Regions from separate parts of the Saccharopolyspora sp. NPDC000359 genome, predicted to be linked through region 2. Evidence: riboswitches for the same ligand, from Rfam matches in the RefSeq annotation. Region 2 holds a riboswitch; each other region holds the start of a gene.
What was found. A riboswitch is a leader RNA that binds a small molecule or an ion and turns the genes downstream of it on or off. The one in region 2 is predicted to bind S-adenosylmethionine.
Positions count from the first base shown of each region.

Region 1: linked by a shared signal. The riboswitch ahead of ABT324_RS04975 (methionine ABC transporter ATP-binding protein) and the one ahead of ABT324_RS07605 (aminotransferase class V-fold PLP-dependent enzyme) in region 2 are both predicted to bind S-adenosylmethionine.
Region 3: linked by a shared signal. The riboswitch ahead of thrC (threonine synthase) and the one ahead of ABT324_RS07605 (aminotransferase class V-fold PLP-dependent enzyme) in region 2 are both predicted to bind S-adenosylmethionine.

Region 1 covers NZ_JBEPDU010000004.1:190,981-198,034, forward strand. Annotated here, with positions in the region: gene ABT324_RS04965 (MetQ/NlpA family ABC transporter substrate-binding protein) at 110-919, opposite strand; gene ABT324_RS04970 (ABC transporter permease subunit) at 999-1,682, opposite strand; gene ABT324_RS04975 (methionine ABC transporter ATP-binding protein) at 1,679-2,698, opposite strand; SAM riboswitch class I at 2,947-3,034, opposite strand; gene rsmA (16S rRNA (adenine(1518)-N(6)/adenine(1519)-N(6))-dimethyltransferase RsmA) at 3,210-4,070, opposite strand; gene ABT324_RS04985 (resuscitation-promoting factor) at 4,248-5,738, opposite strand; partial or broken gene ABT324_RS04990 (transglycosylase family protein) at 6,301-6,552, opposite strand; gene ABT324_RS04995 (TatD family hydrolase) at 6,832-7,054, opposite strand, start outside.
Region 2 covers NZ_JBEPDU010000007.1:157,740-164,793, forward strand. Annotated here, with positions in the region: gene ileS (isoleucine--tRNA ligase) at 1-2,095, shown strand, start outside; SAM riboswitch class IV at 2,223-2,338, shown strand; gene ABT324_RS07605 (aminotransferase class V-fold PLP-dependent enzyme) at 2,377-3,714, shown strand; gene lspA (signal peptidase II) at 3,896-4,558, shown strand; gene ABT324_RS07615 (RluA family pseudouridine synthase) at 4,600-5,484, shown strand; gene ABT324_RS07620 (hypothetical protein) at 5,528-5,824, shown strand; gene ABT324_RS07625 (NAD(P)(+) transhydrogenase (Re/Si-specific) subunit beta) at 5,878-7,054, opposite strand, start outside.
Region 3 covers NZ_JBEPDU010000018.1:76,451-83,504, reverse strand. Annotated here, with positions in the region: gene ABT324_RS14340 (DNA internalization-related competence protein ComEC/Rec2) at 1-1,629, shown strand, start outside; gene thrC (threonine synthase) at 1,699-2,958, opposite strand; SAM riboswitch class I at 2,971-3,104, opposite strand; gene holA (DNA polymerase III subunit delta) at 3,201-4,187, shown strand; gene rpsT (30S ribosomal protein S20) at 4,240-4,500, opposite strand; gene ABT324_RS14320 (sulfite exporter TauE/SafE family protein) at 4,710-5,516, shown strand; gene ABT324_RS14315 (EamA family transporter) at 5,749-6,612, shown strand; gene ABT324_RS14310 (VOC family protein) at 6,968-7,054, shown strand, end outside.

The DNA.
Region 1 (7,054 bases), on a different contig from region 2:
ACCCCACCGCCGACTATGTGGCCACCTTCCCCCACCGCGCGGGTGGTGGAGGCAGCGGAGGGCACCCCCGGACCCGAGGCCCGGGGGTGCCCTCCACCGCTGCTGCCGGTCAGGAAGCCGGGATGACGGCCACGCCGCCCCACTCCTGGTTGATGAAGTCCTTGACCTGCTGCGAGCGCAGCAGTTCGGCCAGCTTCACGATCCGCGGGTCCTTGGCCAGCGCCGGGGTGGTCACCAGGCCGTTGGCGTACGGGTTGCCCTCCGGGCTCTCCACGACCACCGGGTCCTGCAGGTTGGCCTTGATCGCGTAGTTGCCGTTGACCACCGCGGCGGCGGCGTCGTCCACCGAGCGCGGCAGCTGGTCCGGCGAGAGGTCCTTGAAGTCGATGTTCTTCGGGTTCTCCGCGATCGCGGCGTCCAGCCGGGTGCCGACCGCGGCCTCCGGCTTGAGCTTGATCAACCCGCCCTGCTCCAGCAGCTTCAGGCCGCGGAACTGGTTGGCCGGGTCGTTGGACAGCGTCACGGTCGCGCCACCTGGGATCTCCTGCAGCGACTTGAACTGCTTGGAGTACACCGCCAGCGGCTCCAGGTGCACCGGCGCGACCCACTCGAAGTCACCGCCGCGCTGCTTGCGGTACTCCTCCAGGTACGGGACGTGCTGGAAGTAGTTGGCCTCCAGCTCGCCGTGCGCCACCGCCTCGTTGGGCCGGTTGTAGTCGTCGAACTTGACGATCTCGATGTCGATCCCGGCCTGCTCGGCGAGGTTGTCCTTGACGTACTCGAGGATCTCGCCGTGCGGGGTGGGGTTGACCCCGACCCGGATCGGCGCGTTGGGGTCCTCGGCAGCGGTCGGGCCGCCACCGCACGCGGTCAGCGCCAGACCGGCGGCAGCCACCAGGGCAGCAAAGCGCAAACGCATCAGGGGTTGTCCTTTCTGGACGTCAGAACGGGAACGCGTTCCCGGACGAGGGGAGGTCGGGTCACCCGGACCCGGAAGATCAGCCCGCCGCGGTGCGGCGGCGGTCGACCAGCTTGGCCGTGAGGTCGGTGATCAGCTGCATCCCGAACGCCAGCACCGCCAGGACCACCACCGAGCCGTAGAGCAGCCGGTCGTCGTAGCCCTGGTAGCCGTCCTGGATCGCGGTGGTGCCCAGGCCACCGCCGCCGATGGCGCCCGCCATCGCGGCGTAGCCGATCAGCGCCACCGCGGTGACGCCGACCGCGCCGACCAGCGCGGCCCGCGCCTCGCCGAGCAGCACCGTCCACACGATCCGCAGTCTGCTGGACCCGGTGGTGATCGCCGCCTCCACGACGGTGAAGCTGACCTCGCGCAACGCGTTCTGGGTCAACCGCGCGAAGAACGGGATCGCGCCGATGGTCAGTGGCACGATCACCGCGGTGCTGCCGATCGACGTGCCGATCAGCAGCCGGGTGAACGAGGCCAGCACCACCAGCAGCACCACGAACGGCACCGAGCGCACGACGTCGACCACGACGCCGAGCACCCGGTACAGCGCAGGCTTCGGGTTCAGCCCCACCGGCGAGCTCAGGTGTAGCAGGACACCGAGCGGCAGGCCTCCCAGCACTGCCAGCAGGGTGGACACCAACACCATGTACAGCGTGCCGAGCGTTGCCTCACCGAGGATTTCCAAGACCTCCGACCAGGGGGTCACATCAGTCACGCAGCAACTCCGTCAACGCAGACCGGGGCGCGTCGCACGTGCGCGTCCCGCTCGACCATCCACTTCAGCGCGGCCTCCGCGCGCTCGCCGCTCAGGCCGACCTTGAACTTCGCCACCGGCGTGTCGCCGAGGCGGGTCAGCCCGCCGCCGAGGATCGCCAGTTCGACACCGAACCGGCTGGCCGCCTCCGGCAGCAGCGCCCCGACCGCGGCGAAGCCGACCAGCACGACCTCGGCGACCACGTCGTGGCGGCCGTCGGTCGGGCGCAGCGGCTCGGCCTGGTCGGTGGCGGGCAGCAGCGTCGAGCTGACCCGGCTGCCGGGCTCGGCGACCAGGTCGAGCACCTTGCCGTGCTCGACCACGCGGCCGCCGTCGAGCACCGCGACGTCGTCGGCGATCTTGCGCACCACGGCCATGTCGTGGGTCACCACCAGGACGGTGACGCCGAGTTCGGCGCGGGCGCGGTCCAGCACGGTCAGCACCGAGTCGGTGGTGCCGGGGTCCAGCGCGGAGGTCGGTTCGTCGGCCAGCAGCACCGACGGCTTGGCGGCCAGCGCGCGGGCGACCGCGATCCGCTGCCGCTGCCCACCGGAGAGCTGGTCGGGGTAGACCGTGGCCTTGTCGGTCAGCCCGACGAGGTCCAGCAGCTCGCCGACGCGGCTGCGCCGCTGCGGGCCGGACATCCCGGCCGCCTCCAGCGGCAGCGCCACGTTGCCCGCGGCGGTGCGCTGCCGCAGCAGCGAATCCCCTTGCGGCACAACGCCGATCTGTCGGCGCGCGGCGCGCAGCGCCTTGCCGTCGAGGGAGACCAGGTCGGTGCCGTCGACCCGGATGGCGCCCGCGTCCGGCTTCTCCAGCAGGGCGATGCAGCGGGCCAGCGTGGACTTGCCCGCGCCGCTGGGACCCACCACGCCGCACACGGCGCCGGCCGGGATTTCCATGGTGACGCCGTCGAGGGCGCGCACGGTGCCGTTGTTCTGCTGGAAGGACTTGGTCAGGTTCTCGACTGTGATCACGATCGGCTCCACATCAGCTCGCGACGGCCGCGCTCCGCGCAGGGAGCAGCAGGCCAGGGAACTTCGGAAAGGGAGGGGAAGAGCTGGGTCACATCTCGCGACGACAGGCGGTGGTGGTGCGCCGCCCGTGGTCGATGACGCGACGCTGCGTCAGCAGCCTCCGGATGTGGCTTTGCGATGACCGGGCCGACAGCGACCGGGTGTGCTCCGCGGGCGGGCCGGCTAACAGCGCGTTGGAATCCACAGCTACTCCATCGGTCCTGGCGTTAGCACCTGCCCGTCGGGTGGTTGCTGCGGCGTCTGGGAGCCAGGTCTCTCGGCCGCTCGGGATGGATTTCCCGGATAGTAGACCCCACTGGCGGATTCCAGCGCAAGTTGATAGTCGTCACTTTCCGGAATCGTTCGCCAAATCACACACCCGGACGAGCGGGAATTTCTCCGCCACACCACGCGTTAGCAGTGACTCCTAGTAGCGGATTGACCCCGCCTGGCAAGCACCCGGACGAGTGGTTCAGCGGTCGCCCGCGACCTCGGCGATGCGCGCGAAGTCGGCGATCCGCAGCTGCTCCCCGCGCGCCGTCGGGTCGACGCCCGCGGCCCGCAGCAGCTCCTCCGCCTGGGCGGCGGACCCGGCCCAGCCGGACAGCGCGCCGCGCAACGTCTTGCGCCGCTGCGCGAAGGCCGCGTCCACCACGCGGAAGACGTCCTCGCGCTTGGCGCCCGACGGCGGGTCGACGCGGTGGAACGACACCAGCCCGGAGTCCACATTGGGCACTGGCCAGAACACCTTGCGCGGCACCGGGCCCGCGCGCCGCACGTCGGCGAACCACGCGGCCTTCACGCTGGGCACGCCGTAGACCCGGCTGCCGGGCTCGGCGGACATCCGGTCGGCGACCTCGGCCTGCACCATGACCAGCCCGTGCTCCAGGCTCGGCAGCTCGGCCAGCAGGTGCAGCACGACCGGCACGGCGACGTTGTAGGGCAGGTTGGCGACCAGCGCGGTGGGCGGCGCGGGGAAGTCGGCGGCGCGGACGCGCAGCGCATCGGCTTCGAGCACGGTGAGCCGGTCGGCCAGCGCCGGGGCGAACTCGGCGGCGGTGCGCGGCAACCTGGCGGCCAGCACCGGGTCGATCTCCACGGCGGTCACCGCGCCCGCAGCGGGCAGCAGGGCGAGCGTCAGCGAGCCGAGGCCGGGTCCGACCTCCAGCACGACGTCGTCGGCGGTGACCGACGCTGAGGACACGATGCGCCGCACCGTGTTCGGGTCGTGCACGAAGTTCTGCCCGAGCTTCTTCGTCGGCCGGATGTCCAGCTCCTCGGCCAGCCGACGCACGTCGGCCGGGCCGAGCAGCGCCGCCTGCTGGTCGTCCACAGACAAAACGTACCCGCACCCCACCCAACAGCCCCGACCAGGTGCGGCGACGTCGGAGGGCAGCAGCTGGTGAAGGGCACCTCCCGCCGATCGGGCCGACGAGAGGTGCCCTTCACCGCAGTCGAGGGCGCTGAGGGTCCGCTACCCGCACCGCCGCGCGGGACGGGGCTGGAGCCGTCAGCTCAGGCCGAGCTTGGACGAGCAGCCGGGCCAGGCGCCGTAGCCGCCACCGCGGGCGGCGCGGACCTTCTCCGCGACCGCGATCTGCTGCTCGCGGCTGGCCTGGTGGGGGTACGGCGCGTACTGGTCGCCGCCGTAGGCGTCCCAGGTGGACTTGTTGAACTGCAGGCCGCCGTAGTAGCCGTTGCCGGTGTTGATGGCCCAGTTGCCGCCAGCTTCGCACTGCGCCAGCTTGTCCCAGACCCCGCTGGTCGGCGGCTGCTTGCCACCGACGCGCACGACCTTCTCCTGCGCTTCCTTGGTGACCTTCTCGCCGACGACCTCCCGGCCGACCTCCTCGCCGTTGCGGGTGGTCACGCGGGTGGTCACGATCTTCTCGCCGGGCACGCCGGGGAACTCGACCCGCTCCTCGCCCTTGAACATCGTGTTGTCGACGATCTCGCGGACCGGCGGCTGGACCGGCGTGGTCACGTTGATCACCGTGCTGCCGGTGCGGGTGATACGCACCTCGGCACCGGTGACCAACCGCTGGTCGCCGCCCGGGGTGATGGTGTCCTCGGCGCCGAGCTGGAGGTTCTGCTCCTTGAGCAGCTCATCGATGTTGGCCGCGGTGGTGGTCAGCTGCCGCGGCTCACCGGCGCCGTCGATGAGGGTGATGTCCTTGCTGGTCTTGATGACCAGCTCCATGCCCTCGCTCGGCACGGCCATGCTGCGGTCAGCGGACAGCCAGGCGCCCTCGGTGGGCACGCCGAGCTGCTGCAGCGCCTGCCCGACGGTGACCGAGCGGACCCACTCCTCGCGGACCTCGCCGTCGACGTTGAGCGTGAGCAGCCGACCGCGGTCGAGCGTGATGGTGTCGCCGTGGCCGACCTTGGCCTGCGGGGACGGGCTCAGCGCATCGTGCTGGCCGATCGTGATGCCCTCGTCCTCGAGGACCTCGGCGACGGTGCTCTCGTAGGTGTTGACGGTGCGCTCTTGCCCGTCGACCTCGACGGTCACCGACTTGTCCATCGCGGCGGCCGCGCCGCCGGTGCCGGTGAGGGTGAGCAGCACGCCAGCGACCGCGCCCTTGAGGAAGCGTCGCTTCCAGACGGTGATCGCCTCGACCGCCTCCTGCGGCGGGGCGGCGCCCGGCTCGGCCTCCGGCAGTTCTTCCGGCAGGACCAGCGGCGGCAGGACGACGGTCTCGGCGTTGATCAGCCGGATGACCTCGTCGACGTCGATCTCGGCGGTCGCGAGCACGTCCTCGGCGTCCGGGCCGAGAGCCTCGTAGATGTCCTCCGGGGTGATGTCCAGGGCGCCCGGCGGGAAGCTGGGGTGGTCCTCGGCCGGGTAGCGCTCAGTCTCGGGCCGGTCCAGCAGACCGACCGCGGTGTGCTGCTCAGCGGCCTGGACCGGGGTGAACCAGTCCGTTGCAGAGTCGAAGGAATCGGCCCAGTAGCCCTCGGCCTGGTGGCCGGGATAGCTGGGCTCGCCGCGTCCGTTCACAGGGTCGTTACCTCCCGAAGGCGGAAGTCGCGCTGATGCGGGAGGGCGTCGGGCGAGACGGTGTCATCGCTCAACTCCTTCGTTCCCGCAGGCGCACAACCTTCGTGCTTCGTGTCTGTATCCGACTCCCGCAAGCCAACTGCCGTCCTAGCCGACCGGGGCACCCTTGCCCACGGCCCGCTTCCCCGACGTACACCGGCGAGACTAACGGGCGTTCCCCATGACTGGTTGTCATCGGTTACGAGGCCGAGACTCTAGCGTGATCAACCGGTGCAGCCAAGCACCCGGTTCCCGCATGTGACCTGCGTTACGCCGGTTTGCCAGGCAACCAACCACGATCAGTAAGCAAGATCGCCCAAAATTGCCCCGTTCAGGGGTACCAGGGCGGGGGCGTTAACTGATTCCCGCCGAACCTTGGTGATGTAACACACGGGGCTGACAACGCAGCGGAACGGCCGTTCCTCGGCCCCGCGACGCGAGCCCGGCCCGAGCGCGCTGCGTGCTCGGGCCGGGCTCCCCTCCCCTCACCGTGGGAACCGCGTCCCAGGGCGAGTCGTGAACGTCACCTCGGCAGTCCCAGCTTCCGCGCGCAGGCGGGCCAAGCCCCGTATCCGCCTCGCTCCGCGCGCAGCACCTCGGCGATCACGATCTGCTGCTCGCGCGTCGCCCGGTGCGGGTAGCGGTTGAACCGCTCGCCGCCGTGCGCCTTCCAGGTCGGGCGGCTGAACTGCAGGCCGCCGTAGTAGCCGTTGCCGGTGTTGATCGACCAGTTCCCGCCGGACTCGCACTGCGCCAGCCGGTCCCAGACCCCGGCGGCCGCCGCGGAGCCCGGCGACACCGCCGCCACCGACGCCGCGCCCGAGAGCACGATGGCCGCCGCAGCGGTCGCCTTCGCGAAATCACCGAACTTCATCGCAATCCTGACTGCTGTGCCTCCGGGCAGGAGGGCCTCCGCCAGCGAGTGGTGGAGTTCGGGGGGTGCCCTCCACCCCGGCTTCCACAGTGGACGGTAAGGATGGCGCGGCGGACTGCAAGCGGGCGTGCGTCAACACCCGTTAGCAGGGAACGGCGAGTGAGGGAACGCGGCCCCGGGTTACACCTGATCGAGGCCGAAGAGCCGCTCGGCGGTGGCGGTTGTGGCTACCACCAGTTCCTCCAGCGTCATCCCGCGGAGTTCGGCGAGGTCCCGCAGGGTGTAATTGACGCAGTAGGGCTCGTTCGGCTGGCCGCGGAACGGGTGCGGGGTGAGGAACGGCGCGTCGGTCTCCACCACCAGCTGCTCCAGCGGCACCAGCTGCGCCGCCTCGCGCAGGCCC
Region 2 (7,054 bases):
CAAGCTCGTCACCGACGCCGCCGACATCGAGCCAGTGGTGCCGGTCGACGCGCACGGCAAGTTCACCGCGGAGGTGCCGCCGTACGAGGGCCTGCAGGTCTTCGAGGCGAACAAGCAGATCGCCCGCGACCTCAAGGACGCGGGCCTGCTGCTGCGGCACGAGACCTACGACCACCCGTACCCGCACTGCTGGCGCTGCGACAACGCGCTGATCCAGCGGGCGGTGTCGTCCTGGTTCGTGGCGGTCAGCAAGTTCAAGGACCGGATGGTCGAGCTCAACCAGCAGATCAACTGGGTGCCGGGGCACATCCGGGACGGCCAGTTCGGCAAGTGGCTGGAGAACGCCCGCGACTGGAACATCTCCCGCAACCGGTACTGGGGTTCGCCGATCCCGGTGTGGGTCTCCGACGACCCGAACCACCCGCGCACCGACGTCTACGGCTCGCTGGACGAGCTGGAGCGCGACTTCGGGGTACGGCCGAAGGACCTGCACCGCCCGGAGATCGACGAGCTCACCCGGCCCAACCCGGACGACCCGACCGGCAGGTCCACCATGCGCCGAGTGCCGGAGGTGCTGGACTGCTGGTTCGAGTCCGGCTCGATGCCGTTCGCGCAGGTGCACTACCCGTTCGACAACGCCGGGTGGTTCGAGCACCACTACCCGGGTGACTTCATCGTCGAGTACAACGGCCAGACCCGCGGCTGGTTCTACACGCTGCACGTGCTGGCCACCGCGCTGTTCGACCGGCCCGCGTTCAAGAACGTGGTGGCGCACGGCATCGTGCTGGGCCACGACGGGCTGAAGATGTCGAAGTCCAAGCGCAACTACCCGGACGTCAACGAGGTCTTCGACCGCGACGGCTCGGACGCGATGCGCTGGTTCCTGATGGCCAGCCCGATCCTGCGCGGCGGCGACCTGGTGGTCACCGAGCAGGGCATCCGGGAGGCGGTGCGCCAGGCGGTGCTGCCGTTGTGGAACTCCTGGTACTTCCTGGCGCTGTACGCCAACGCCGAGGGCGTCACCGGTGAGTCCAGGGTGGACAGTCAGCACGTGCTGGACCGCTACGTGCTGGCCAAGACCCACGAGCTGGTCGGCGACGTGCAGGCCGCGCTGGACTCGCTCGACCTGGCCGGGGCGTGCGGCACCGTCCGGGACTTCCTGGAGGTGCTGACCAACTGGTACGTGCGGCGCTCCCGCGACCGCTTCTGGGCCGGTGACCGCGACGCCATCGACACCCTGCACACCGTGCTGGAGGTGACCTGCCGGGTGATGGCGCCGATGCTGCCGCTGACCGCGGAGGCGGTGTGGCGCGGGCTGACCGGGGGCCGCTCGGTGCACCTGGCCGACTGGCCGCTGGTCGACGAGCTGCCCGCGGACGCGGCGCTGGTGAGCGCGATGGACCAGGTCCGCCAGGTGTGCTCGACGGCCTCGAAGTTGCGCAAGGCCAACAACCTGCGGGTGCGGTTGCCGCTGGCCAAGCTGGTGGTGGCCACCGCGGAGGCGGAGGCGCTGCGGCCCTTCGCCGAGCTGATCCGCGACGAGGTCAACGTCAAGGAGCTGGAGCTGACCACCGACGTGGCCGCGCACGGCCACTTCGAGATCGCGGTGAACGCGCGGGCGGCCGGTCCGCGGCTGGGCCGCGACGTGCAGAAGGTGATCAAGGCGGTCAAGGCGGGCGAGTGGAGCCGCACGCCGGGCGGTGCGGTCGTCGCGGCCGGGATCGAGCTGCAGGAGGGCGAGTTCACCGAGCGGCTGGTGTCCACCGACTCCGGTGCGGCTTCGCCGCTGCCCGGCGACCTGGGGCTGGTCGTGCTGGACACCGAGGTGACCCCGGAGCTGGCCGCCGAGGGCGTGGCCCGCGACGTGGTCCGCGTCGTCCAGCAGGCGCGCAAGGACGCGGGCTTCGAGGTCTCCGACCGGATCACGGTGACCGTCTCGGCGCCCGAGGAGGTGCTGTCGGCGGTGACTGCGCACCGCGAGTTCATCGCGGCCGAAACCCTCGCCGACGCGGTCGAACCCGGTTCCGCGGTCGGCGGTTCCACCGGCACGGTCGGGGACGGCACCGAGGTCGAGGTTTCGGTCGCCCGGGTCTGATCCCCGACGTGGGCGGGCACCTCGCGCGTGAGGTGCCCGCCCACGTTGCTGTGACGCAGACCTCTCCCACGCTTCGGGAAGAGGTGTTGCTCGCGGTGCGGGCCCTTTCCTAATCTCCTGTTCCGAAGGTCATGAGTGCCAGCGCCAAGCCCCGGCTCGCTGGCCGGCAACCCTCCAACCGCGGTGGGGTGCCCCGGGTGAGGACCTGGCCGGTCGCGCAGGGCGACCCGGCAAGCGCGGACCCCTCAGGACGGGTCCGATGAGGCCCTGGGAGGGGCATCATGACGTCTGCCGTCGTCACCATTCCGACGCAGTCCACTGCTGACCACCGCGTGCCCGCCGTGGTCGGGAACGCGCTGCGGGTCCCGCTGGTCACCGGGGGCAGCGCCACTTACGCCAACCTCGACCACGGCGCCAGCGCGCCCTGCCTGGAGAGCGTCCGGACGGCTGTTGACCAGCTGCTGCCGTGGTACGCGAGCGTGCACCGCGGCGCGGGTTTCGCCTCGCAGGTGTGCACGCGGGTCTACGAGGGGGCGCGGGACGTCCTGCGCGAGTTCGTCGGGGCCCGCCGAACCGACTCGGTGATCTTCACCCGCAACACCACCGACGCGCTGAACCTGCTGGCCAGGGCCCTGCCACGCAGCACTTCCGTCGTCGTCTTCGACACCGAGCACCACGCCGCGCTGCTCCCCTGGGGCGGCCCGCGGGTGCGGCGGATCGAGGCCCCGGGAACCCCGGCCGAGGTGGTCGCCGCGCTGGACGCGGCGCTGGCGGAGTGCCCGGAGGGGCCGCGGCTGGCGGTGATCACCGGGGCTTCCAACGTCACCGGCGAGCTGTGGCCGGTCGCTGAGCTCGCCCGGGTCGCCCGCCGCCGCGGTGCGCGGACCGTGCTGGACGCCGCGCAGCTCGCCCCGCACCGCCCGGTGCGGATCGCCGAGCTCGACATCGACTACGTCGCCATCTCCGGGCACAAGCTCTACGCGCCGTTCGGTGCGGGCGCGCTGGTCGGGCGCGCCGACTGGCTCAACGCCGCGGACCCGTACCTGGCCGGAGGCGGTGCGACCCGGCAGGTGCACGAGCGCGCGGTGAGCTGGACCAGCGGAGCGGAGCGGCACGAGGCGGGATCGCCGAACACGGTCGGCGTGCACGCCCTGGCCAAGGCTTGCGCGGAGCTGTCGGCGAACTGGTCGGACGTCGTGGCGCACGAGGAGGCGCTGCTGGGCCGGTTGCGCGCCGGGTTGCGCGAGGTGCCGGGGTTGCGCGAGCTCCGGCTGTTCGGGCCCGACCACGAGCGGGTCGGCGTGGTGAGCTTCACCGTCGACGGCCAGGACCCCGGACTGCTCGCCGCCGCGCTCTCCGCCGAGTACGGCATCGGCGTCCGCGACGGGCTGTTCTGCGCGCACCTGGCCACTCGGCGGTTGCTGTCCCGCGCTGGGGCGGACGCGGACCGCGCGGTGCGCGTCAGCATCGGCCTGGGCACCACGGCCGAGCACGTCGACCGGCTGGTGGGCGCCCTCCGCGAGCTGGTCGCCAACGGCCCGACCTGGCGCTACGAACAGGTCGACGGCCGCTGGACCCCGGTCGACGACTTGCGCCCCCTCCCGGACTTCCTCCCCTGACCACTCCCACCCCGCGGCTCCTCCCGGGTTGGGTGGGCGTGGTCCCGGTGCGGCGTCGAGTCGCAGTTTCAATTGAAACTGCGATTCGGGCCCCTGGCGGACCGCAGTTTCAATTGAAACTGCGGGGCGGGGCAGTGGGACTGCCGGAACCCGGTCGGTGCGGTTCAGGGACAATGGGGGTGTGAGCAGCGACCAGTCCACACCCAGGCAGTCATCCCCGGAGTCGGCCGACCCCGGGGAAGCCGTCGAGCAGGCGCCCGAGACCCCGGCCGAGACCGCCGGGACGTCCAGCGGAGCGCCCGGTGAGCGACCGCGCACACCGCGCAAGCTGCTGGCGCTGCTGTTCGGGGTGGCGTTGGTCGGGCTCGGGCTCGACATCCTCACCAAGGTCCTCGTGGTCGCCGAGCTGGAGGGCGAGCCGCCGGTGGAGGTGCTCGGCGGACTGCTCTACCTCGACGTGCTGCGCAACCCGGGCGCGGCGTTCTCCCTGGCCACCGGCCTGACCTGGCTGCTGGCGCTGCTGGCCATCGCGGTGGTCGGCGTGATCATCTGGCTGGCCCCGAAGCTGCGCTCGCCGGGCTGGGCGATCGGCCTCGGCCTGGTGCTCGGCGGCGCGTGCGGCAACCTGGTGGACCGCATCTTCCGCGCGCCCGGCCCGCTGCAGGGCCACGTGGTCGACTTCCTGTCGCTGCTCGCCCCCGGTGGCGCGGTGTGGCCGGTGTTCAACATCGCCGACAGCTGCATCGTCGTCGGCGGCGTGCTGGTCGTGCTGCTGTCGTTGATGGGCCGTGACTACGACGGCACCGTGCACCGGAAGAAGAAGGCGGCGGGGAACGAGTCGTGAGCGATCTTCGAACTCTGCCGGTGCCCGAGGGGCTGGACGGCATGCGGGTCGACGCGGGCCTGTCGAAGCTGCTGGGGCTGTCCCGCAACGCGGTGGCCACCCTCGCCGAGTCCGGTGACGTGCTGCTCGACGGCAACCCCGCGGGCAAGTCCGACCGGCTGGTGGCCGGTTCGTGGCTGGAGGTGTCCCTGCCCGCCGCGCAGCAGCCGCTGCAGGTCGTCGCCGTGCCGGTGGAGGGGCTGGAGATCCTCCACCAGGACGACGACATCGTGGTGGTGGACAAGCCGATCGGCGTCGCGGTGCACCCGAGCCCCGGTTGGGAGGGCCCGACGGTGGTCGGCGGGCTGGCCGCCGCCGGGGTGCGCATCGCGACCACCGGCGCCGCCGAGCGGCAGGGCGTCGTGCACCGGCTCGACGCGGGCACCACCGGGGTGATGGTGGTCGCCAAGAGCGAGCACGCCTACTCGGTGCTCAAGCGGGCGTTCAAGGAGCGCACCGTGGACAAGCGCTACCACGCGGTGGTGCAGGGGCACCCCGACCCCAGCCGCGGCACCATCGACGCGCCGATCGACCGGCATCCCCGCCACGACTACAAGTTCGCGGTGGTCACCGGCGGCAAGCCGAGCATCACGCACTACGAGACGGTGGAGGCGTTCCGCGCCGCCTCGCTGGTGGACGTGAAGCTGGAAACCGGTCGCACGCACCAGATCCGAGTGCACTTCTCAGCGATCAAGCACCCGTGCGTCGGCGACCTGACCTACGGTGCGGACCCGGTCCTGGCGCGAAAGCTGGCCATCACCAGACAGTGGCTGCACGCCCGGAGCTTGTCCTTCGAACACCCCTCGGGCGGCTGGGTGACCTTCGAGAGCCAGTACCCGGACGACCTGCAGCACGCGCTCGACGAGCTCCGCGACCAGGACCGCTGAACCAGGTACCGTTGCTGCACGACCTACCCGTGGAGGGGGCTTGATGGCACAGTCGGGAACGTTCGGGGGCTCGGATGCGCCGACACCGCCCACCGGCATGCCGGTGATCGACCCCGGGGCTGACGCGGAGACCCCGCCCAGCGGGTTCACCAACCTCGGCGACGTGATCAGCGCGGAGGACGTGGGGTCGGCCGCGCCCTCGGTCCTCGGCGCCCCGGAGCCCACCCCCTCGTCGGGTGAGGCGGGGGACTGGCCGAAGCTGGAGTACCGCAGCCGGAACAAGCCGGAGCGCCCCAAGCGCTCCAGCCCGCTGGACTTCTTCCGGAAGAAGGAAGGCTGAGCCCCGTCGCCGGGCGCGACTTCCCGTGAGATCGCGCAGGGGAGTCGCGGCGGTCAGAGGGCTTTGAGCTCTTCGACGATCTCCCGGACCGAGGACTTGGCGTCGCCGAAGAGCATCGCCGTCTTCGGGTCGGTGTAGAGGGCGTTGTCCACTCCGGCGAAGCCCGCGCGCATCGAGCGCTTGAGCACGACCACCGTCCGGGCCTGGTCGACGTTGAGGATCGGCATGCCGTAGATCGGCGAGCTCGGGTCGCTGCGCGCCGCCGGGTTGGTGACGTCGTTGGCGCCGATCACCAGCGCCACGTCGGTGCGGGCGAACTCGTCGTTGATCTCGTCCATCTCCTTGAGCTGCTCGTAGGGCACGTCGGCCTCCGCGAGCAGCACGTTCATGTGCCCGGGCATCCGCCCGGCCACGGGGTGGACCGCGTAGGCCACGCCGACGCCGCGGTCCACCAGCAGCTTCGCCATGTCCTGCACCGCGTGCTGGGCCTGCGCGACCGCCATCCCGTAGCCGGGCACCACGATCACCTGCCCCGCGTAGGCCAGCTGGATGGCCACGTCCGCGGCGCTGACCGAGCGCACCGGGCCACCGCTGGTCACCGGGGCGGACGCGGCGGTGCCGCCGAAGCCGCCGGCGATGATCGACGGGATGGAGCGGTTCATCGCCTTGGCCATCTGGTCGGTCAGGATCGAACCGGAGGCGCCCACGAGCATCCCGGCGACGATCATCGCCGTGTTGCTCAGCGCGAGACCGGCCGCCGCGGCGGACAACCCGGTGAAGGCGTTGAGCAGCGACACCACCACCGGCATGTCCGCACCGCCGATCGGCAGCACCACCGCGATCCCACCCAGCCCGGCCAGCACCAGCACCGCCACCAGCAGCAGTTCGACGTCGCTGCCCAGCCCGACCGCCACGGCGCACGCCACCGCGCCGACCAGCAGCAGCACGTTCAGCGGCAGCTGCAGGCGGCCGACCGTGATCGGGCGGCCGGGGACGAGCTCCTGCAGCTTGCCGAAGGCCACCAGCGAACCCCAGAACGAGATCGAGCCGATGATCGCGGCGAACATCGTGGCCACCGGCACGTGCAGCGGCGCGCCCTGGAACCCGGGGTCCTCCCGGAACTCGACCCAGGCGGTGAGCGCCACCGCGCCGCCGCCGACGCCGTTGAACAGCGCCACCATCTGCGGCATCGCGGTCATCTTCACCTGCCGCGCGGCCGGGACGCCGATC
Region 3 (7,054 bases), on a different contig from region 2:
GACACCGCGGGCCTCACGCACCTCATGGCGGTTTCGGGGGCCAACTTGGCGATCGTGTGCGGTGCCGTGCTCGTCGTGCTGCACCTGGTCGGCGCGGGGCCGCTGCTGTCGGCGCTCGGGGCTGGCGCGGCGCTCGTCGGGTTCGTCGTCCTGGCGGGTCCGGAGCCGAGCGTGCTGCGCGCGGCGGCGATGGGCGCGATCACGCTGCTGGCGTTGGTGCTGGGCAGGCGGCGTTCCGCGCTGCCGGTGCTGTCGGCCAGCGTGATCGGCTTGCTGCTGCTGATGCCGGAGCTGGCCACGAGCCCGGGCTTCGCCCTGTCCGTCGCGGCGACGGCCGGGCTGGTCGTGCTGGCCCCGGCGTGGGCGGCAGCCTTGCGGAGCCGGGGTGTCCCGGTCGGCGTGGCGGAGGCCATCGCGGTCCCGCTGGCAGCGCACGTCGTGACCGCTCCGCTGATCGCGGCGCTGTCCGGCACGGTCAGCCTCGTCGCGGTACCCGCGAACCTGCTGGCCGGTCCGGTCGTCGCACCGGCGACCGTGTTCGGCGTGCTGGCAACGGTGGTCGCGCCGTTGTCCGGTTGGCTGGCGGGCGCGTTCTGCTGGCTGGCCGCGCCCGAGCTGGAGTGGCTGGTGCTGGTCGCCGACCGGGCAGCAGCGGTGCCCGGCGGGGCCTTCGACTGGCTGCCCGGGACCACCGGCGGACTGCTGCTGGCGGGGCTGGTCGCCGTTGGTCTGGTCGCGTTGCGCGGCAAGCGGTTCCGCGTCCTGGCGTCGGTGGGCCTGCTGCTCGCGGTGCTCGTGCTGGTGCCGGTGCGCAGCGCGGTGTCCGGCTGGCCCGCGCCCGGCTGGAGCATGGTCGTCTGCGACGTCGGCCAGGGGGACGGGCTCGTGCTCGCCACCGGGCGCCCGGGGGAAGCAGTGGTGGTTGACACCGGCCCCGACCTCCGGCGGGCGGCAGCGTGCCTGGACCGACTCGGAGTGCGCCGCGTCCCGCTGGTCGTGCTGACGCACCTGCACGCCGATCACGTCAGCGGGCTCACCGGGCTGCTGGGCGAGTTCGCGGTCGGTGCGGTGGCGGTGGGGCCGCTGCGGGAGCCGGAGTGGGCGATGCGGCAGGTGCTGCGGGACACCCGGGCGCACCGGGTGCCGGTCGTGCCGATGCAGTCCGGGCAGCGGGTGCGCTGGCCGGGCCTGGTGCTGGACGTGCTGGCACCGGATCCGGCGTCGACCCGGTCGCAGACGGCCGAGGACGCCAACGACGCCTCGATCGTGCTGCTGGCGACCACCCCGGCCGGGCGGCTGCTGCTCACCGGCGACATCGAGCTGCCCGCCCAGGGGCGCCTCATGGCCGCCGGGCTGGACCTGCGGGCCGACGTGCTCAAGGTCCCGCACCACGGATCCCGGTACACCACACCGAGATTGCTGAGCGCGGTGCGGCCGCGGACGGCGCTGATCAGCGTCGGCGACGGCAACAGCTACGGGCACCCCAGCCCGTTCGTGGTGGACCTGCTCACCCGCGGCGGCGCGGAAGTGCTGCGCACCGACCAGGAAGGAGACATCGCGATCCTGCCCGGCCCACGAGGTCCGCGGCACGTCTCACGCGGAGATCCGCTGCGCGCGGTGGACCGCTGAACTCCAGTCCCTTGTAGACGGTACGTGCGCGGTGCCGCGAGCAGCACCGCGCACGTCCGGGAAAGCGGGTTACAGGCCCAGGGCCTGGTTGACGGCCTCGGTCGTCGGAGCCACGGTGGCCTTCGGGCCGATCTGGTCCTGGACCGCGTCCAGCGTCTTCAGCCCGTCACCGGTGATCAGCAGGACGGTCTCGGCGTCCGGGTCGATCTTGCCGGTCTCGACGAGCTTCTTCGCGGTGGCCACGGTGACCCCACCGGCGGTCTCGGCGAAAATGCCCTCGGTGCGGGCCAGCAGCCGGATGCCCTCGCGGACCTCGTCGTCGGTGACGTCCTCGATGGCACCACCGGTCTTGCGCACGATGTCCAGCACGTACGGACCGTCGGCGGGCGCGCCGATGGCCAGCGAGCGGGCGATGGTGTCCGGCCGCACCGGCTGCACCACGTCCTGGTCGTTCTTGTACGCGGTGGACACCGGGGAGCAACCGGTGGCCTGCGCGCCGAAGATCCGCACCGGGCTCGGCTCCACCAGGCCGACCTCGCTGAGCTCGTTGAACCCCTTGTGAACCTTGGTCAGCTGCGAGCCGGAGGCGATCGGCACCACGATCTGCTCGGGGATGCGCCAGCCGAGCTGCTCGGCGACCTCGAAGGCCAGGGTCTTGGAACCCTCGGAGTAGTAGGGGCGGACGTTGACGTTGACGAACGCCCAGTCCTCGTGCTCCCCGGCCAGCTCGGTGGCCAGGCGGTTCACGTCGTCGTAGTTGCCGTCGACGGCGAGCAGCGAGCCGTCGTAGACCGCGCTCATCAGAATCTTGGCGCGCTCCAGGGTCTTCGGCACCAGCACCACCGAGTCCCACCCGGCGCGGGCGGCGGCCGCGGCGACCGCGTTGGCCAGGTTGCCGGTCGACGGGCAGGCCAGCACCTTGAACCCGAACTCGCGGGCGGCGGCCAGCGCGACCGCGACCACGCGGTCCTTGAAGGAGTGGGTCGGGTTCCCGGTGTCGTCCTTGATCCAGATCCGCTTGACGCCCAGCGCCTTGGCGAGGTTGTCGGCCCGGATCAGGCGGGTACAGCCGGGGTCGGTGTTCGGGTGCTCCTCGACGTTGGAGGGCACCGGCAGCAGCTGCTTGTAGCGCCAGATCGACCGGGGACCGGCTTCGATGTCCTCGCGGCGGATCCGGGGGAAGTCGTAGGCCACTTCCAGCGGCGAGAAGTCTTCGAGCGACACGAACTCGGGGGCCAGCGGCTGCCGGTGGCCCTCTTCCTTGGACACCAGTTCGACGGCGTTGCCGAGGTCGAAGGTCGTGTTCGTGCGCTGGGCAGCAGCGGTCATCGCGAGGTCCTCTCCTCATCTGTCCCGCGGACGGGTCGGAATTGGCACCGCTTTCGCCGGAGACCTCGCGCTGAACATCACGATTCACCGGGCGAACGGTTGCCGGGGCTTCATCGGGCCGTTCCCTCTGCCCCTCTGGATGAGCTATTCGGTTGTGCTCGCAACGCTAATGGATCGCGCCGCGTTCTGGCCAGGCCGATCCAGATGCCGGGATCGTCACGGGTGCGTGGGACCATGCCTGCATGAGTTCACCGGCCGTGGTCACCGATCCGCTGCACTTGGTCCTCGGCGACGAGGAACTGCTGGTGGAACGTGCGCTGTGGGCGGCCGTCGGAGCGGCCCGCGCGGCGGACCCGGAAGCGGAGCTGCGCCGGGTGAAGGTGAGCGAACTCACCCCTCCGGAGCTCGCCGAGATGCTCAGCCCGTCGCTGTTCGCGGAGGGCCGGGTGCTGGCCGTGGAGTCCGCGCAGGACGCGGGCAAGGAGATCGCCGAAGCCCTGCTCTCGCACGCCAAGCAGCCGGTCGACGGCGTGACGCTCGTGGTCGTGCACTCCGGTGGCGGGCGGTCCAAGCACGCGAAGGAGTTGCCCAACGCGCTGCGCAAGCTGGGCGCGCGCGTCACCGAGTGCAACAAGATCACCAAACCCGCCGAGCGGGAGTCGTTCGTCCGCGACGAGGTCCGCCGGGCGGGCGGCAAGGCGGACGCGGCGGCGGTGGCCGCGCTGATCGAGACCGTCGGTTCGGACCTGCGCGAGCTCTCCGCGGCAGCGACCCAGCTGGTCGCCGACACCGGGGGCAAGGTGGACGAGACCGCGGTGCGCCGCTACCACCGGGGCCGCGCCGAGGTCACCGGGTTCGCGGTGGCGGAGAAGGCGGTGACCGGGGACCGCGCGGCCGCCCTGGAGGCGCTGCGCTGGGCGGTGCAGCTCGGTGTGCCGCACGTGCTGATCGCCGATGCGCTGGCGGACTCGGTCCGCACCATCGGCCGGGTCGCCGCTGCCGGTGGTCGCAACGACCCGTTCCGGCTGGCCGGGGAGCTGGGCATGCCCGCGTGGAAGGTGAAGAAGGCGCTGGCGCAGTCCCGGGGCTGGAACCCCAGGAGCCTCGCCGCCGCGCTCCAGGCCGTCGCCGAGGTCAACGCCGGGGTCAAGGGCATGGCCGCCGACGCCACCTACGCGCTGGAGCGCACCGTCCTGCGCCTGGTCGAACTCCGCAACCAGCGCTCCTGAACGGCAAACGGCCCCTTCCCGCCGGGGAAGGGGCCGAAGACCAGGCCGAGCCTCAGAGCTCGTTGACGCGCTGAGCCAGCGCGGACTTCTTGTTGGCGGCCTGGTTGCGGTGGATCACGCCCTTGCTGGCGGCCTTGTCCAGCGCCTTGCTGGCGGCCCGCTGCAGCTCGATGGCCTTCTCCTTCTCGCCGGCGGCAGCGGCCTCGCGGAACTTGCGGATCGCGGTCTTCAGCGAGGACTTCACGGCCTTGTTGCGCTGCCGGTTCTTCTCGTTGGTCTTGATCCGCTTCATCTGGGACTTGATGTTGGCCACTGGTGCGCCTCTTCCTCGTCGTGACGAATCAGTCGTGCCGCGCTTGATCGGCCCTGCCCGGGGGCAGGTTTCCTCCACGGCGGAACGCCGCACGGCACGGTCGACCATGTTAACAGCCGCGACCTGGGCGGATGTCGGCCGGGCGAGCCGGGGCGAGAGCGATCACATCCGCCTCGGAACCGGCGCGGCAGGCCATAAGGTCGATCCTCGTGCTCGACGCCCTGAACTGGCCCGGTTTCGCCGATCTCACGCTCGCCGGTCTGCTGTTCCTCTGCGCGGCGGCGTTCCTCGCCGGGGCGGTCGACGCGATCGTTGGCGGTGGCGGCCTGATCCAGCTACCCGCCATGCTGCTGCTGATGCCCGGCGGCGAGGTGATCTACTCGTTGGCCACCAACAAGGTCGCGGCGATCGCGGGCACCTCGGCAGCGGCCCGCACCTACGCCAAGCGCACCCCGATCGACTGGCGCGCCGCGCTGCCGATGGCGGTGGTGGCGCTGCTGGGTTCGTTGGGTGGCGCGATGCTCGCCAACGCCCTGCCCTCGCACGTGCTCAACATCGTCGTGCTCGTCGCGCTGGTGGCCGTGGGTTTCTACACCTGGCGCAAGCCCGACCTCGGTTCGGTGGACGCACCGCGCTTCCAGCGCCGCGCGCAGCTGCTCGTGATGCTCGCGGGTGGCGCGGTGATCGGCTTCTGGGACGGCATCGCTGGCCCGGGCACCGGCTCGTTCCTGGTGTTCCTGCTGGTCGGCTTGGTCGGCTTCGCGTTCCTCACTGCTTCGGCCACGGCGAAGGTCGTCAACGTCGCGACCAACATCGGTGCGCTGATCTTCTTCATCCCGGCGGGCAAGGTGCTGTGGGGGCTGGGGATCTTGATGGCGTTGAGCAACATCGCGGGCAGCGTCCTGGGCGCGGTGGTCGCGGCCCGGCGTGGCTCGGGTTTCGTGCGTCGGGTCTTCCTCACCGTGGTCGTCGGCCTCGTGATCAGCCTGGGTTGGAAGCTCGCTGCGGGCGCCTGACGTGCCGCAGCCCACAAGATCCTTCAAACCGCGCGCCGGGGCGGCGTACCATCAGCGCTGGTTGTGCCTAGGGTTCCGCCCCAGCTCCGTCGCAGATCGCCACAACCAGGAGCGCGGGGGACTGGTCCGAGCGGCACCGGCGGTCGCGGAACGGAAGCGGTCGCACATCTGACGGGACAAAAGCCTGGAGGAACCCGGTTGCTGCGCGCCCGCGCGGCACGGAGGGTTCTTCATGAGCTTGGTCGCCGTGCTCCTCGTCGTCGCCGCCGCGTTCGCGCACGCGGGCTGGAACTTCTTCGCCAAGCGCGCCGGATCGGCTGGCCCCGGGTTCGTGTGGCTGACCGCGACCTGCTCGGCTGCTCTCTACCTGCCGGTGGCCGCCGGGGTGCTGCTCTGGCAGGGGGCTCCACCTCTGCGCAGTTGGGTGCTGGGGGTGCTGGTCAGCGCGGTCGTGCACCTGGCCTACTTCCTGATGTTGCAGCGCGGCTACGCCGTCGGTGACATGTCGGTGGTGTACCCGCTGGCCAGGGGCACCGGCCCGATGTTGGCGATGCTGATCGCGGTGCTGGTGCTGGGTGAGCGGCCGGGCTGGCTCGGGGCGGCGGGCGGCCTGCTGGTCATCGCGGGCGTGCTCGTGATCGGGCTGTCCGATGGGGTGCCCCGCTCCGGCGCGAGCTTGGCCGGGGTCGGTTTCGGCGTCCTGACCGGCTCGCTGATCGCGATCTACACGGTGTGGGACGCCTACGCGGTGACCGGCCTGGCGCTGTCCCCGCTGCTGTACGACTGGGCGAACAACCTCGCCAGGTCGGTCCTGCTGGCCCCGTACGCGGTTCGCCGCCGCGCCCAGATCGCCGCGGTCTGGTCCGAGCACCGGGCGTCCGTGCTGGCGGTGGCGCTGCTGTCGCCGCTGGCCTACATCCTGGTGCTGTTCGCGATGCAGCTCGCCCCGGTGAGCCTGGTGGCCCCCGCCCGGGAGCTGAGCATCGTGATCGCGGGCCTGCTGGCTTGGCGCTTCCTCGGTGAGTCCCAACCCGGCCGCCGCATGGCGGGCGCCCTCGTCGTCCTCACCGGGGTGGTCCTGCTCGGCCTCGCCTGACCGGCCCCGCGCTCGGGGACCCGCGAACTCCTGCGGCGGTGCGGTGCACTTCGGCAGGTACTCCCGGGCACTCGCACGGCGCGTGCCATCGGTGCCTGGGCGTGCGATGGCGGAGCCGGGCTTCTCCCGGATGACTCGTTGCGCAACAGCACGAGCACTGCGATGAGCTCGATGCCGAAGTGCAGCGCGCGCATGCGCATAGCCAGCCTGAGGTCGCCCCCGGCTTCGGGGGTGTCCTGGTGATCGCATGCGATGCCGAACCCACCACCTCGCGTGGCTGTGCTACTTCGGGCGGAGCGCGCTGCGAGGACCGGGTGACTCGGCAGTCTGGGGTGCGGGCCGGTAGGAATGGGGCATGGATGTCTTGGCCAGCCGGTTGATCCTCCGGCCCCGCGAGCGGGACCGGTCGGTGCGGTTCTACCGGGACGTGCTCGGACTGGCG